One region of the Lysinibacillus sp. COL-1 genome, then DNA from elsewhere that is predicted to be linked to it. Evidence: riboswitches for the same ligand, from Rfam matches in the RefSeq annotation. Region 1 holds a riboswitch; each other region holds the start of a gene.
What was found. A riboswitch is a leader RNA that binds a small molecule or an ion and turns the genes downstream of it on or off. The one in region 1 is predicted to bind S-adenosylmethionine.

Region 2: it holds a riboswitch for S-adenosylmethionine, as region 1 does, so the genes downstream of both, AC6BKE_RS06270 (bifunctional homocysteine S-methyltransferase/methylenetetrahydrofolate reductase) here and metA (homoserine O-acetyltransferase MetA) in region 1, are expected to answer to the same signal.
Region 3: it holds a riboswitch for S-adenosylmethionine, as region 1 does, so the genes downstream of both, AC6BKE_RS15770 (YezD family protein) here and metA (homoserine O-acetyltransferase MetA) in region 1, are expected to answer to the same signal.

What each region holds. Positions count from the first base shown of each region.
Region 1 covers NZ_JCAWSJ010000004.1:2,263,626-2,269,155, forward strand. Annotated here, with positions in the region: gene AC6BKE_RS19505 (Ger(x)C family spore germination protein) at 1-141, shown strand, start outside; gene AC6BKE_RS19510 (hypothetical protein) at 146-379, shown strand; gene AC6BKE_RS19515 (GerAB/ArcD/ProY family transporter) at 410-1,558, shown strand; gene metA (homoserine O-acetyltransferase MetA) at 1,599-2,534, opposite strand; SAM riboswitch class I at 2,644-2,754, opposite strand; gene AC6BKE_RS19525 (nucleotide excision repair endonuclease) at 2,904-3,329, shown strand; gene AC6BKE_RS19530 (hypothetical protein) at 3,382-3,768, opposite strand; gene AC6BKE_RS19535 (TrmB family transcriptional regulator) at 3,790-4,572, opposite strand; gene AC6BKE_RS19540 (TSUP family transporter) at 4,699-5,469, shown strand; gene panF (sodium/pantothenate symporter) at 5,512-5,530, opposite strand, start outside.
Region 2 covers NZ_JCAWSJ010000003.1:384,640-390,169, forward strand. Annotated here, with positions in the region: gene AC6BKE_RS06255 (SEL1-like repeat protein) at 1-58, shown strand, start outside; gene AC6BKE_RS06260 (protoglobin domain-containing protein) at 683-1,975, shown strand; gene AC6BKE_RS06265 (protoporphyrinogen oxidase) at 2,207-3,601, shown strand; SAM riboswitch class I at 3,701-3,801, shown strand; gene AC6BKE_RS06270 (bifunctional homocysteine S-methyltransferase/methylenetetrahydrofolate reductase) at 3,893-5,530, shown strand, end outside.
Region 3 covers NZ_JCAWSJ010000004.1:1,535,900-1,541,429, reverse strand. Annotated here, with positions in the region: gene AC6BKE_RS15790 (formate--tetrahydrofolate ligase) at 236-1,915, opposite strand; gene AC6BKE_RS15785 (cold-shock protein) at 2,128-2,328, shown strand; gene AC6BKE_RS15780 (VOC family protein) at 2,433-3,218, opposite strand; gene AC6BKE_RS15775 (flavin reductase family protein) at 3,377-3,862, shown strand; gene AC6BKE_RS15770 (YezD family protein) at 3,945-4,100, opposite strand; SAM riboswitch class I at 4,170-4,266, opposite strand; gene AC6BKE_RS15765 (phosphopantothenoylcysteine decarboxylase domain-containing protein) at 4,477-5,151, opposite strand; gene AC6BKE_RS15760 (LysR family transcriptional regulator) at 5,226-5,530, opposite strand, start outside.

The sequences.
Region 1 (5,530 bases):
GATCCAAAACAGTGGAAAAAAATTAAGGATGAGTGGGCTTCCATCTTTCCAGATTTGGCGGTAGATGTGCAAGTGAAAGTAACGACACAAGGTTTAGGTACGATGCAAAATTCATTATTAAACAAGCCAAAGGAGGAGTAACGAAATGGTGCTAGCTGTAGCCATCTTTATCATTTCAATGATCCTAGCACTTATTTTTATACCAAAGCTAAAAAAGCAGCATGATTCAAAAACCATTGTCGTATTTTCTATTTTGCTTCTCATCGGAACGGCTTTGAATATGGGAAATGCGCTAAAAATCCATATTCCAAGCCCATTGGATTTGATTACCTTTATCTTTACACCAATTAAAGATTATATTGTGTCATTAACAAAATAGATAGAAGGATAAAAAATGGAGGGTTGCTCGATGGAAAAAGAGATTATTAGTTCAAGACAATTTACAATCATTACATTCCTCTATTCTATCGGAACGGCAATTTTAATTATCCCTTCTAGTATTACGGGTGCCGCTAAGCAAGATGCATGGATTGCCGCCTGCATTGGAGTTGTCCTTAGCCTGCTGGCCGTTAAATTATTTTTAACACTAGCCAACCAAACACCGTCACTTAATTTTGTAGAGGCAAATGAAAAAATTCTTGGTCGTTTTTTTGGAAAAATCACAGCCAGTTGTTTCCTAATCTTAACCTTTCTATCTGCTGGAGAATTACTCTATTTTATCGGTATTTTTATGAAAACCGAAGTCATGCCGGAGACTCCGACATTAGCATTTGCCTTGATGTTTAGTATTATCATTATGTACGCTGCTTATTTAGGCATTGAGACCTTTGCCCGTTCAGCAGAAATTATTTTTCCAGCATTTGTCTTTATTTTTATTTTTTTTATGGTTTGTATTACGCCTCAAATTCATTTTGAGAACATTCAACCCTTATTAGAAGCAACCAAAACATCTATGCTTTATAGTATTGCACGCTTTATGAGTATCTTTTCCTTTCCACTACTGGTGTTATTAATACTGTATCCTGCTGGTGTCAATGTACAGCCATCTGCACAGAAAGGGTTATATTTTGGGACAATCCTCGGTGGCATCGTCTTAATTACGTTGATTGTGCTATCGATTCTTGTTTTAGGACCTGAGAATACGTCATCTAGAACATTTCCTAGCTATGCCTTAGCGCAAAGAATATCGATAGGGAATTTTTTGCAGCGCATTGAAATCATCATGGCCTTTATGTGGATTTCATCTATTTATATTCGCACATTTATGTATTTCTATACGACTGTTGTCGGTCTTGCGCAAATTTTAAAAATCAAGGATCATCGCCCTCTCATATTACCGATGGGTCTAATTGTCATTGGGCTTTCTCAAATTATTCATCCAGACATTGTACATTCAACCAATTACAATAATGAAATTTGGCCAATCTTTTCTTTTATAATCACCATTTTATTACCGATACTTTTATTGATTGTCGCAGTTATACGAAATCGCAAAACCAAAGCTCAAAGTACCGAAACGCCTAATACAGAAACAACGAATGACAATCAAAAAGTCTAATTTCTTTTATGGTGAGAAAAGAAATTAGACTTTTTATTAATTAAATATGATATTCAATTTCATCTACAAAATCCCATTCGTATGGTGTTTCTTGGTAAACATAGTAGTTCAACCAGTTAGAGAATAATAAATGCGTATGGGCACGCCATGTATTCATTGGCTCCTGTGATGGATCATCATTCGGGAAGTAATTCACAGGAACAGCGATATCTATGCCCTTTGCGACATCACGGCTATATTCATCGGCTAATGTTGTCGCATCATACTCCAGATGCCCTGTAATCATAATGTTTTTATTATCTTTTGATTGGACGATGAACACACCTGCATCCTCTGAATAGGATAATAATCGTAAGTCTGGATGATTGCGAACCTCGTCGATCGAAACAGAAGTATAGCGTGAATGTGGAGCGGTAAATAAATCACTGAAGCCACGTACTAAATCCACTGTTAAATCGGTGATTACATGGGAATAGACACCTGAGCATTTAGCTGAAAGTTCTACCTTTCCTATCCCATAATGATGATACAGTGCCGCCTGTGCCCCCCAACAGATATGTAAAACGGATGTCACATTCTTTTTGGACCAGTCCATAATTTCTGAAATTTCCCGCCAATAGTTAACTTCTTCAAAGGCCATTTTTTCTACAGGTGCTCCCGTAATAATCATCCCGTCATAGCGACGGTGACGAATTTGGTTGAACGTTGTGTAAAATAGCTGTAAATGTGATTTACTGACGTTTTTCGACTCATGTGTGGCCGTATTTAAAAAGGTGATATTTACCTGTAGCGGTGTATTCCCTAATAAACGTAGTAATTGAAGCTCCGTTTTTTCTTTTTCAGGCATTAAATTCAATATTAATATGTTTAACGGACGAATTTGCTGTGTTTTCGCACGGTCCTCTTCCATGACGAAGATTTTTTCCTCACGTAAATGTTCTCCAGCTGGTAAATTTTTCGGAATATTAATTGGCATCTTGCGTTCCCCTCTCTTTGATCACTCTCTTTTAGCAAACCTTGCTGACAAATTAAAAAATCCTCCTCATTCCATACGAGATAGAATGAGAAGGATTTTTTCACGTCCACTCTTATCTCTCAAAGGAAAAATCCTTCGCTGGAATTAGCACCTTTCTAACAATTGTTAGAGGTTGCTGAAGCGTCATCGGGCCAAATCCCTCAGCTTCTCTTGATAAGATTATTTAATTACATCGAATTGTAGCATGAATTAGTTAGAATATCAATAATTCATAGAATATTTTGTGATTCAAATGCATGTTCCTCGTTTATTTGATGTACACTAAGCTTGCTATAAGTAGTGTTTCTACATTTAAAATTTATGGTAAACATGCCGTATTTATGTTACCATATAACTTTAGTAACAGAGAGGAACGTGAATACTTTGATTAAAATTGAATTTCCAAAACCTGATGTAGTCATCCGTCAACGTGAACAAGAAGTAAAACCTGGTGATGTGCCTATCACACCATACTTTGGTTTTATTGACTTCCATAAAATCACACGTGATAAAGGCGGCATTTTTTTATTCTATAATGACAAGAATGAGCTATTATTTGTCGGCAAAGCACGTAAAATTCGTCAACGTATTAAAAAGCATTTCGAGGACAATGTATCTCCGATGAAAAATCATCGTGATGAAGTGTTCAAAATTGAGGTCTATGAAGTAGAAGATCCAATGGAACGTGAAATTTACGAAACATATGCGATTAACACTTTCCGCTCCAAATACAATGTAGAGAAAGTCTTTTATTAAGATATCTTGTAAAGAAACCGAAATCTCATTTAATGGGATTTCGGTTTTTGTCTTATATAGAGGTTACGCGATCTATTGGCGTACTCTCGCCGTTTATTCGCAAATCAATCGTGTCTAGCTCAGGATCTTTGGTGATGATTTTATATACATAGGGTTGAGCCACTTTTCGTTGCTCGCTACCTTCTTTCAGTTGGATAACTTGACTATTTTTTTCAGCCGCAATACTTGCCAGCACATTCCCTTTCGAATAATAAACAAGATAATACGTAGAGTCATCTTCATACAATAATTGAATCTTATCATTAGCCTCAATTTTTTGTTGAATATTGTCTGGAACGACAGTTAGCTCATGAATCATTAGTGGTTTGGTAGGCGTTTTAGCGTTACATGCTCCTAACATTAATAAGCTCATTAAACCTAGCAACACGAATTTTTTCACGTTACTCCCCTTCCCTTATGACTATTCTAAGAAAAAAGCTTTACGCTCCTTAGCAATCCAGTCTTCTAATTCCTGATCATCACGTTTTACCAATCGATTGATAAGGACATCATGCCAAACATAATCCTCTAACAAATAAATATGGACAGGGTCATTGGTGATAAAGGCCATTTCTTGCGTAGATGGAGAGTGACCATAAATCATTTCCTGACCATCTACCGATAAAATAAACCAATGTGGTGTAGACGTTTTTTTCGTGTAGTGTGTAGCTCTATGCTGGTCAATCGACTCTAGCTGTTCCCCTACATATAGGGTAATACCATGAATAGGAACATGCTGTGCCACTTCTTGAATATCTCCCCTTAAAGTATCATACATATCTTCCCACATCGATAGAATCACTTTTTTCTTGGCTTTTTTTAAAAGTGACTGGCAATAGTTGATGATCGCCTCCTTGCCCTTTAGCATGACTACTTTTGGCTCCACTTCCTGCACTTTTTCCTCTAATTTTTCTAATTTCGTACTCATGGATGTAAAATTCGATTGCCAGCGCTGCTGCATTTGCTGTAAAAACACAGACACAGGCATAGCCGCATAGGTCGTTTGTTCAGCCGTTTCTTCTTTTAGCACAATTCCCTTTTCTACAAGGACGTTTAAAATATCATAAATTCTTGCGCGTGGTATACCAGAATTTTTACTGACCTGATAGGCACTAACATGACTTTGCTGCACAAGTGCCGTATAGGCCTTTGCTTCATACTCTGTAAAGCCCATGTCTTTCAACTGGGCGATTAATTCCTCCATGTAATCCCTCCATTATCTTTATTATAGGCTACTGTTGTGAAGATTTGCCAATGAAAAAATGAGGGTTTACAGCGCAATTAAAATTAGTTACTATTTCAGTAGTAACTAATTTAAAAGAGGTGTAATATGTTTTTTGAAGTCGATGTACATATTCTTATCTTGTTAATTTCATTTGGATTTCTGGCGGCTTTTGTCGACTCAGTAGTGGGAGGAGGCGGTTTAATTTCATTGCCAGCTTTATTGTTTGCTGGCCTCAATCCAGCCGCTGCTGTTGCAACCAATAAACTTGCCGGGACAATGGGCTCACTGACATCTTCCATTTCCTTTTATCGTTCTGGTCAGCTTGAAATACGATCCGTTCTCAAATATTTCCCGCTTGCCTTTGTCGGCTCCTTATTTGGTGCATGGACCGTGCATTTAATCAATCCAGCATTACTAAAGCCATTAATGCTCGTGATGCTGGCAGCCGTTGCGGTTTATACAATTTTCAAAAAGGATTGGGGCGCTGTCTCTAGCGTAAAAACTCTCTCTAGAACCCACTTACTATTATTTATGGGATTATTATTTGGCATTGGTTTTTATGATGGGTTTCTTGGACCTGGTACAGGCTCTTTTTTAATCTTTAGCTTCTTGTTGATAGGCTTTGATTTTTTAAAGGCGGCAGGAAATGCAAAGTTTTTAAATTTGGCAAGTAACGTGGCAGGCCTTTGTATGTTCGCCTACTTAGGTCAAATCCATTTTGTTTATGGCTTCGTGATGGGCATTGCTCAAATTGGTGGCGCTATGCTTGGTTCCCGAATGGCGATCAAAAAAGGAAGCGGTTTTGTTCGTACGCTCTTTATCGTAGTGACAGTGACATTGCTTGCGAAAAATGCCTATGATTTTATGATTCATTAAACACAAAAACGCCACAGACTTGTATCTGCGGCGTTCTTTGATTTAAATCATGAGTTGCTCA
Region 2 (5,530 bases), on a different contig from region 1:
AGCGGATGCTGGTGTTGCAGAAGCTTCTAAAATATTACAGGAACTTAAAGGATTGTAAATTTTGTGTGAAAAAATATAGTTTATTTGAATTATTTATTTGCCATACATTTATAAAACTTTTGATTTAAAACGGGCTGTGTTTTTAGGTATATAGATGCTCTTGTGGAGAGGGTAAAAAATATTGATATAGTGATATTTAAAGAAGATTAATAAAAAAGGATAAGAAAAATAAAAAAAATAGGCATAATAAACAAGAAAACGGGTAAAAAAGCTACCAAATAATATTGTGGTAGCTTTTTTCTTATGCATTACCATTAATTTTAAGATAGGGACTTTTGGTGTGGTATATGTAAAAAAACGGAATCGATAAGATTGACAGCAATTTATAAAATGATTAATGTAAATGAGTGATTTTGAAATAAAGCATACGTAAATAAGTCTACTGTTAGTCATGTACTGACTAGGTCTGCTTGCTGAGCGGGAATATTTTTTATGTGATTGTACAAAGAGGTACTCGACATGCTTTTGGAGGAAGTGTGCCAGACAGAAAGAGTATTAGCCCATAGCATAATAGCTAATCTGTTTTTATCGGTATTTTTTCTTGTATCAATCAATATGTTAAAAAAGGGATTTGGTGTTTCTCAGCCTGCTGAAAGTAAACGGAATGAAAGAGGGAAGATGTGTGATTTTTCAAAAACAGAGAAAGACGAAGGTATTGGATTTACAGCAATATACAGTAAAAATGGATTTGTCTACTCGCCAATCAATGGTGAAACAAATTGAAATGCTGAATCTAACGAAGCAAGACTTACAATATTTAAAAGCTTTCCAGCCATATGTTATGGACAATGTAGATCACATCGTAAACCGTTTTTACAACATGATAGGAACAGAGCATCATTTGGTAGATATTATAAGTCATCATAGTTCTGTAGACAGACTTAAAGTAACACTACGGCAGCATATTATTGAAATGTTTAACGGAACCATTGATGAGGTGTATTACCAAAGACGAGTAAAAATTGCAAAGGTACATGTTCATATTGGGCTTAGAACCCAATGGTATATTTGCGCATTCCAAGATTTATCCATATCATTTATTGATTTAGTCGAAAAAAATATAGAGCACCCCCAAGATCAATTTAATACGATCAGGGCCATATCGAAAATTTGTAATTTCGAGCAGCAGCTGGTTTTGGAGGCTTTTGAAAACACTGTAGAACAAATGAAAGAAAAAATGATGCATGAGAAAGAAGCTATTGAACGACAAATTGTTGATTCTTCCGAAGCACTTGCCACAATTTCTCAGGAAACAAATAATTCATTTTGCTGCTTAAGCAAGCAATCTGATGAAATTAAACAATTGGCTAAAAAATCACTTGATGTCTCAACACTGGCTGAAAATCAAGCACTTGAAGGTCGTGAACGTTTAAAAAATCAATCACAAAATATGCTTAATATTATTCATTCACTTCATGATATAGAAGAAAATATTGAACAATTATCGGATATGTCTAGGGAAATGGAGACAATCATGAATGTTGTTACTAATATTGCTAATCAAACCAATCTGTTGGCATTGAATGCTGCAATTGAAGCGGCGCGTGCTGGAGAAGCGGGCAAAGGCTTTAGTGTAGTGGCTGATGAGGTGCGTAAATTATCTATTCAAACGAAGGATTCGGTTACTTCGGTGGCATTGTTATTGAAAAAAACGAGTGAACGGACAGAGAAATTAGAGCATTCTCTGGCAAATATTCAAGATGAAGTGGCGTCAGGTGAGGAAAACATGTTACAAACTGAAGGTCAATTTACAAGCATATTGGGAGCCATGACAGAAGCAAAGGATCAAAACGACTGTATGGCAACGAAAATACAAGCAATCGTCGGGATATTAAACGAGTTAGGGACATCATTTACAGAAGTAACGAATTCAGCAGAAAACTTAGCAAGCTTTTCCAAAAATCTAAAAGGATAGACTACTAAATTAACGTTTATGTTTCCGTATTTTTTAGACATATTAAACACTATAGTACCTATAAATATGTGTATTTTTGTAAATCTTGAAATGGAAATTCCATATGATTAAGCTAGAGCTATCTCACAGATGAGGTAGCTCTATTTTTGCTAAATTTGTAAAGGGTTTAACGTAATTTTCAATGAAAATAAGTTTATACTGTAGGAAGAACTAAAAATAGGGGCGGTTACTATGAAAACAGTTGTTGTATTAGGTGGCGGTATTACAGGATTATGCACAATGCATTATTTACAACGTCAAGTGAAGGAAAATAATGTAGATGTGCGTCTAGTGCTTGTAGAAAAAAATACATATTTAGGGGGCAAATTATATTCAACACATGAGCAAGGTTTTATTATGGAAACAGGTGCTGACTCGATTGTAGCTCGTCATAAAGGTGTTATGGAGCTTGTACAGGAGCTTGATTTTGAGGAGAATCTAGTTTACAACGAAACAGGTATTTCCTATATTTATACGAATAATGAATTACATGCCATTCCGGCAGATTCTACTTTTGGAATACCAATGAGTTTGGCATCCTTGGAGCAAAGCACATTGATTACAGAGCAAGGTAAACAAGATGCATTAAAAGATTTGACTTTACCAAACAAAGACTTCACAAAGGAAAGTTCAATTGGAGAGTTTTTAACCTATTATTTAGGGGAAGAGCTTGTGAAAAATCAAATTGCACCCGTTCTTGCAGGTGTTTATTCAGGGGATTTACACCAGCTTTCGATTGCCTCTACTTTACCGTACTTGATTGACTATAAGAACGAGTATGGAAGTATCATAAAAGGCTTTGATGCGAATCGTGAGCAATTTGCTAAAGCAGCCAATAAAAAGTTTATATCGTTCAAAAACGGTTTATCTTCTCTAATTGATCGTCTCGAACAAACATTAACTGATGTAGAGATCATCAAGGGTGTTGCAACTGTCAATGTTCAAAAGCAAGAAAACCACTATTCAATTGCCTTAGCTAATGGTGAAAGCATCGAGACAGATTATGTCGTTTTAGCACTGCCGAATGAGGCTGTTCAAGGCCTACTACAGGATGAATCATTAAACCGTTATTTTGACCAATTTACGACAGCTTCAGCAATTACGATCTATTTAGGTTTTGATGTACCAGACTCTAGATTGCCAGCAGATGGAACGGGCTATATTGTCTCACATAATTCTGACGTTACATGTAATGCTGCAACTTGGACAAGTCGTAAATGGAGGCATACATCAAGAGATCATAAATTACTTGTGCGACTCTTTTATAAAAGCATCAATCCAGCATATGAGCAACTCCGTGCCATGTCTGACGAAGAATTAGCAGCGGTTGCTTTAGAGGATGTGCGCAAGAGCCTAGGAATAGAGGAACAGCCAACAGTTATTAATGTCACAAAATGGATTGATCAAATGCCAAAATATGATCTAGCTCACCGTGAAGCATTACAAGGTTTAGTTCAAGAATTACAAGAAAACTATCCTAATCTATCCATCGCAGGTTGTTCATACTTTGGGGTAGGGATTGGTGCTTGTATTCAAAATGGGAAGAAAATCGGTGAGGAGCTTGCAAAGGAACTAGCCAATTTCTAAGCTTTTAAGTGAAAAATATCTTTGTTATGTGAAATAGTCTTGACTCATTCGTCAGTAAACGATATGATTCTTTTAATTATTTAAAAAATTCATACTACATTCTTATCAAGAGAAGCAGAGGGACTGGCCCATTGAAGCTTCAGCAACCAACTTTTTTGTCAGGTGCTAAATCCAGAAGACCATTGAGTCGAAGATGAGAAGGAAAAAACAATGATGAGTCATTAAAGCCTTCTTTTTTTTATAAAAGAAGGCTTTTTATTATACAGAGATATAGGAAGAGAGGCTAGTTTAATGAGATTGCTTGAAAGGTTAAAAACGCATGTATTGACGGCAGATGGCGCAATAGGCACAGTACTTTATGGCTATGGTTTGGAGTATTGTCATGAGGAAATGAATGTACAGAAACCTGAGTTAATTGAAAAGATTCATAGAGAATATATTGCAGCTGGTGCTGATATCATCCAAACGAATACGTATGGTGCAAATGCCATTAAATTAGCTCGCTATGGATTAGAATCGCGTGTCCAACAATTTAATGAAGCAGCGATTACAATCGCAAAGCGAGCTGCGGCAGATGGAGGTCAGTTTGTCTTAGGGACAATTGGTGGTATTCGTGGTATTCGTAAAAGTGATGCAACGTTAGATGAAATCTTAGCAACTATTGAGGAGCAAGCGAGTGTTTTACTTGCTGGGAATCCAGACGGCCTTTTACTCGAAACCTATTATGATTTTGAAGAATTAACAGCTACCTTAAAGATGCTACGGACAAAGACAAAATTACCGATTATTGCGCAAGTTTCCATGCACGAACCTGGTGTTTTACAAAACGGTATGTCTTTAAATAACGCCCTGCATGAGCTAGAAAAACTTGGTGCGGATATTGTGGGTGTCAATTGTCGTTTAGGTCCACACCATACCATTCAGGCGTTTGAAGGTGTAGAACTTCCTGATAAGGCATTTATGTCGGCTTATCCGAATGCTTCACTCCTTGACTTAGAAGATGGTCGTGTCGTTTATGAGTCAGAAGCTGAATATTTTGGTCGAGCGGCTGTGGAATTACGTGATCAAGGGGTACGCTTAATTGGAGGCTGTTGTGGTACGACACCGAAGCATATAGCAGCAGCGAAGAAGTATTTAGAAGAGTTATCACCAGTTCATGAAAAGTATGCCAAACCGGAGAAGATTCAAATTGTTCGTGAAGCAGAGCCAACGAAGTATGAACCTCTTCATGAAAAAGTAAAGCGCGAACGCTCTGTCATTGTAGAGCTAGATACACCTAGACATCTAGAAATTGATGGTTTTTTGGAAGGGGCAAAACAATTGTATGATGCAGGAGCAGATGTCGTCATGATGGCAGACAATTCTCTGGCTTCTCCACGTATTAGCAATATTGCTATGGGTGCATTGTTGAAGAGTACTAATGGTGTACGTCCTCTAACACATATTACATGCCGAGATCGTAATTTAATCGGTCTGCAATCACATTTAATGGGGTTAAATGCATTAGGAATTCATGATGTGTTAGCTGTTACTGGTGATCCAACAAAAGTTGGGGACTTCCCAGGTGCCACAAGTGTTTATGATGTCTCATCAATGGAGCTGATCCAATTAATTAAGCAGTTAAATCAAGGCATTTCCTTCTCAGGTAAACCACTTCGTAAAAAAGCAAGTTTTTCAGTAGCTGCTGCATTTAATCCAAATGTCCGTGTATTAGATCGTGCTGTGGCACGCTTAGAGAAGAAAATTGAGTATGGAGCAGACTACTTTATTTCACAGCCAGTATATACGAAGGAAAAAATTGTGGAAATTTATGAGGCAACCAAGCATTTGCAAGCACCTATTTATATTGGTATTATGCCCGTTACAAGTTATAAAAGTGCTGAATTCTTACATCATGAGGTGCCAGGCATAAAATTATCTGAAGATGCC
Region 3 (5,530 bases), 730 kb from region 1:
CTTAAAATTTTTTAAAAAAATTAACTTTTATGAACTTTCACTCATGTAGTAGATGAAGAAATCAACTAAAATTTCACATTTATGCCATCCTTGAATTGTAAATAGACGATGAGTCGTGCGGAAAATAAATAGTAGCTCTCTTCCAAATTATGCAGAGAGCATCTAGGAACCAAGTTTTCCCCTTTATCCATTAAAAAAAGCTGCCCATTTAAGTTGGGCAGCTTTAAAGAAGATATTAGAATAATCCTACTGCATGGCCTTCATTATCAACATTCATGCGAAGGGCAGCTGGAGTTTTAGGTAGTCCTGGCATGGTCATAATATCGCCTGTCAGACAAACTAGGAAGCCTGCACCAAGCTTTGGAATAACTTCACGAATTGTGATCGTAAAGCCTTCTGGTCGGCCGAGTAAACTTGGTTGGTCGGATAAAGAATACTGTGTTTTCGCCATACAAACTGGCAGAGAGTCCCAGCCGAATTTTTCGATTTGAGCAATTTGTTTTTTGGCTTGATCCGTGAATTGTACATCTTTTCCGCCATATACCTTTTGCACAATCGTACGCACTTTTTCTTCAATGGACTCCGTTACATCATATAAAGGAGAGAAGTTGTTTTCTTCTTCAAGCACAGCTAATACTTGTTCAGCTAGTGCTAATCCGCCTTTCCCGCCCTCTTCCCAGACATTTGTACGGGCAATACGAACTTGATTTTCCTGACACCAGTTCAGAACAGCCTCTAGCTCCGCCTCTGAGTCTGTAATAAAACGATTTAACGCAATAATCGGTTCAACACCAAATGTACGTACCGTATCAACATGCTTAGCTAAGTTTTCAATTCCTTGTAGCAGGGCATTCACATTTTCGTCAACAAGTGCCGTTTTCGGTACACCACCATGCATTTTTAAGGCACGAATCGTTGCTACGATAACGACTGCACTTGGTTTAAAGCCCGCTTTACGTGCTTTAATATTCATAAATTTTTCAGCACCTAAATCGGAGCCAAAGCCCGCTTCTGTTACGACAATGTCCGCTAGCTTGCGAGCAGTTTGTGTCGCCATAATGGAATTACAGCCGTGGGCAATATTAGCAAATGGACCACCATGTATAATAGCTGGAGTGCCTTCTAATGTTTGAACTAAGTTTGGCTTGAAGGCATCTTTCAATAATAATGTTAAGGCACCTTCTACTTGTAAATCACGTACAAAGACAGGCTCACGCTCAAATGTATAGCCAACCACAATGCTAGCTATGCGTTCACGTAAATCCTCAATACTTGTCGCTAAACAGAACACCGCCATAATTTCGGAGGCCACTGTAATATCAAAGCCGTCCTCGCGCGGCATGCCCTGAACAGGGCCACCTAATCCCACAACCACTTTACGAAGGGCACGATCATTTAAGTCCATCACACGCTTCCAAATAATGCGTCGTGGATCAATGTTTAATGCATTTCCTTGATGGATATGATTATCAATGAATGCGGATAAAGCATTGTTGGCTGTTGTAATCGCATGAAGGTCGCCAGTGAAATGTAAATTAATATCCTCCATTGGTACAACCTGTGCGTAGCCGCCGCCAGTTGCCCCGCCTTTTACGCCCATAACTGGACCCAATGACGGTTCACGTAAAGCGACCATTACTTTCTTATTTAATTGATGAAGAGCATCTGCTAGTCCTACAGTAACCGTCGACTTCCCTTCACCTGCTGGTGTCGGACTAATAGCTGAAACTAGCACAACCTTTGCGTCCTCACCCTGAGCTGTAATTTTTAAAGGATCAATTTTTGCTTTGTAGCGTCCATACTGCTCAAGAGCATCCTCTGGAATACCCGCAGCATTGGCAATTTCCGTAATCGGTTTGATTACTGCTTGACTAGCGATTTCTAAATCTGATAATGGTTGATTTTTCGTTGTCATTTGGCATCCTACTTTCTATGTTGTTCATTTCCATTATAGTCTTAATTGTGAAAAAAAAGAAAGCCAGATACACAAGCATTTCGACAATCAATTGACATCTTTGTTCAATTCATGTATGTTCTAAGAGAAAATGCAATTTTTCACATTTTCTCAATGATAGCACAACTTAGTTAACTTTATTTTACATTCAAGCGCATTGGAGGCGAATGCTTATGCAACAGGGGATCGTAAAGTGGTTCAATAATGAAAAGGGTTATGGCTTTATTGAATGTGATGATGGAGAAGATGTATTTGTACATTTTACGGGCATCCAGGAGGAAGGCTTCCGTACACTTGAAGAAGGTCAGAAGGTGTCATTTGATGTTGTGGAAGGCAATCGAGGACCCCAGGCATCAAATGTTGTAAAATTATAAGCTCCAAAATTGAAAGTGGATGAGGTAGATGAATAGTGCTCAATCCGCTTTTTGACATGTTTGCACATAAAAATCCACTTCAACAATTGAAGTGGATTTTTAATTTATCTATTAATCCAATAAAAAGCACCTGGACAAACTAATGTTTCCTTTGTTCGGTGTGGATCTTTCAATGTTACACCGATGGGTCCTTCTTTTAAATGCCCTAGCGTCATGGCAGATGCTGCCGCCTCCTCATAAAAATCCAAGCGCATATTTGGTAGCTGTAGTGACACAAATTGCTCATGCTGCTCAGAATCGGGTAGCTGCAATACCTTTTGCCAAAGCTGAACCGTCTCCTCCACATCCTTGACAAAAAACTGAATAGATTCCATTGTGATGGCTTGGTTTTCATCGATTGCACCACTAGCTTTTAATTGTGCCAAACGTTCCTCATCTTCATCTGCCCATTCAATTAAGAATGGAAAATCCAATGAAAGATTGGGCATGCCAAAATGCAATAGCTTCCATTCTAGTGTCGTGCCATCTGGTCTTGTTCGGCTACAAGCATCGGGACCATATACTTCAAAGCCCAATGCACGCAATCGTTGACCCTCGTCTTCAATATTTTTGGTGCGCAAGGCAATTCGTGAAAATCCTTGGCGCTCACGATCACGTTTAAACGTATAATGTAGGGAATAAGGGTACAAAGCCGCTTGCTCAAATAAATCACGATCATAAATAGCGATTTGTTCAATATAGCTTAAGCCAAAATAGCTTAGCGTATTATAAGTCCCCCACATCGTGTGTTGACCACCGTTCACTGTACGGACATTTCGTTTATTGAAGAAAACCTTTATATTTTCTGGTGATTCTACTTGATGTACCAGATGATCAAAATATAAAGTCATGGCAATTCCCCTTTCTTTCCCCCATTAGCTTTACCTGGATGTTTAATTGATTTAAAATTTACTTAAGAAAAGGAGTTACTATATGGTATGAAAAAAAGTGCAATTTACCTACTAACTCCGTTAACTAATTTATGACTAACTATAAAGAGGTGATTTGAATGACAGATCAAGTAGCTGCTTTTAAATTGGCATTAGGTAACTATCCTACAGGTGTAACGGTTGTGACAGCATGTCATGAAACGAATCCAATTGGCTTAACAGTCAATTCTTTTGCATCTGTTTCCATTGACCCACTACTTATTTTATGGTCACTTGATAAAAAATCTCAGCTCCATTCTTACTTTATGGGTGCGGAAAAATTCGCTGTCAATATTTTAGCGAGTAATCAAGAGCATTTATGTACATTATTTGCAAGTAAAGTCCCGGATCGCTTTGCTCAAGCTAAATGGTCTACTTCTACTTTTGGGCTACCGATTTTACATGATACAGCAGCTATTTTACAATGTAAATCATTTCAGCAAATAGATGCAGGCGATCATACTATTTTTATTGGGCAAGTGCTAGACATTACAAATTCTCAAAAAGAACCCCTTCTCTATCATCGTCGTCATATCGGTCCAATTCCAAAAAGCTTTTATAGCTAATTTCCATAAAAAAGAGCCACTTGTAAGCAATGGAAACCATGCTTATTAGTGGCCTTTTCACATCGTTCAACTGAAATGAGCATTATTTCTTCTGTGGAAATCTCTGCTTTTCAAGCCTATTAATTTGCACAATCACACCATCTTGAATCGTAATATTCACTTCACCAAATTCAAGATTTTGAATTGCCTTAGCAATTGCCTCTAATTTTTTATCATCTACCTTTGCCGATTGAGCCATACGATACACCCCCTCTTTCTTCTCCTAGTTGTACAAAAGAGGCCAACGCATCAAACCGATTGATAGCCCCTCCTATCTCTCAGACACCATCTGTTGGATTTGGCACCTATCTTCTCGGTTGCCGAGGCTTCATGGGGCCAAGTCCCTCCACCTCTCTTGATAAGAGTACTGCGTTTCTTGAAAATAATTCTATAATTCTGTTATCCGAATGTCAATATAAAATATTAGAAAACCTAGTTGAATACTTTGTAATAGCATCCTCTCTGTTACAATTCACTCATAATCCTATCGTATTGTATGCTATGTCAGTCTATCTAACCACAATGGCAAAGAAAAAAACTGTGTAGAAGTATGACCTTCTCCACAGTTCATCACGTTATTCCCCATGTAAACATTCCATTAAAGTTTGCGCTGTCTGTTGCTTGCCCATCACCTTAATTGGTTGTCCCTCAGCAGGCACGATCCAATGAGGCTCATCCCCGCCATATAAAGACTGCGAGCTATTTGCAACCATAAATTGAGCATGCGCGGCTTCCATACGCAGTCTTGCACGAGCGAGTAAAAAATCCTCATCATTTGTAGCTTCTAGCTTAAAGCCTACTAGCGTTACATTCGGTTGCCAGCCCTTGATTTGCCCTAATACTTTTGGTGCCTTTTTAAAATGGATAATAGGTGGTTCGTCAGAAGGCATTTTCCCCGCTTCCTCCATTAAATTACCGGATTGATCATAGACCTTGTCAATAACCCAATCGGAGCCAGCAGCAGCCATAATGACAATATCGACTTGTTGTAGCTGAACCGCATGACGTACCTTTTCTCCTAAATCCTCAATACCTTCAAATTTTACCAATGTCATTTTGTCGTGGTTTGCTGGAAGCTGTGCAAAGTAGCCATGCATATATATTACATTCGCACCCTTAGCCAATGCGGCCTCTGCTAAATAACAGCCCATTGTCCCTTTTGATAAATTCGTGTGCCCTCGTACACGATCCCATTTTTCAAGTGTTCCCCCACTTGTAATGAGTACGGTTTTGCCTTGTAATGTCCCCATACACTCACCTATTTTCTACAATATATACAAATACTATTTTAACGTAATGTAAGGATGTGCTTCAATAGCCACAATCATAGCGTACTATTTTGCTCTTTTAACCAAGCACTTAATATTTCCGCAAATTTCTTGGTAACAGGGGAAGCATGGTGCTTCATCGCAATTCCAATGGTACGGTAGCCTCCTTGCTTTAGCGGGATTGCTTTTAACGTTGATGGTAAATGTTGAATGACCAATTGAGGCAAAATACTAATGCCCAAATGATGGGAAATCATTGAAAGAATCCCTACCTCCTCAGAAAGCTCAAAGCGAATATGGGGCTTTACATGATATTGCTCCAACAGTACCTTTACATCATTTGTCCCTTTATAGGAAGTCA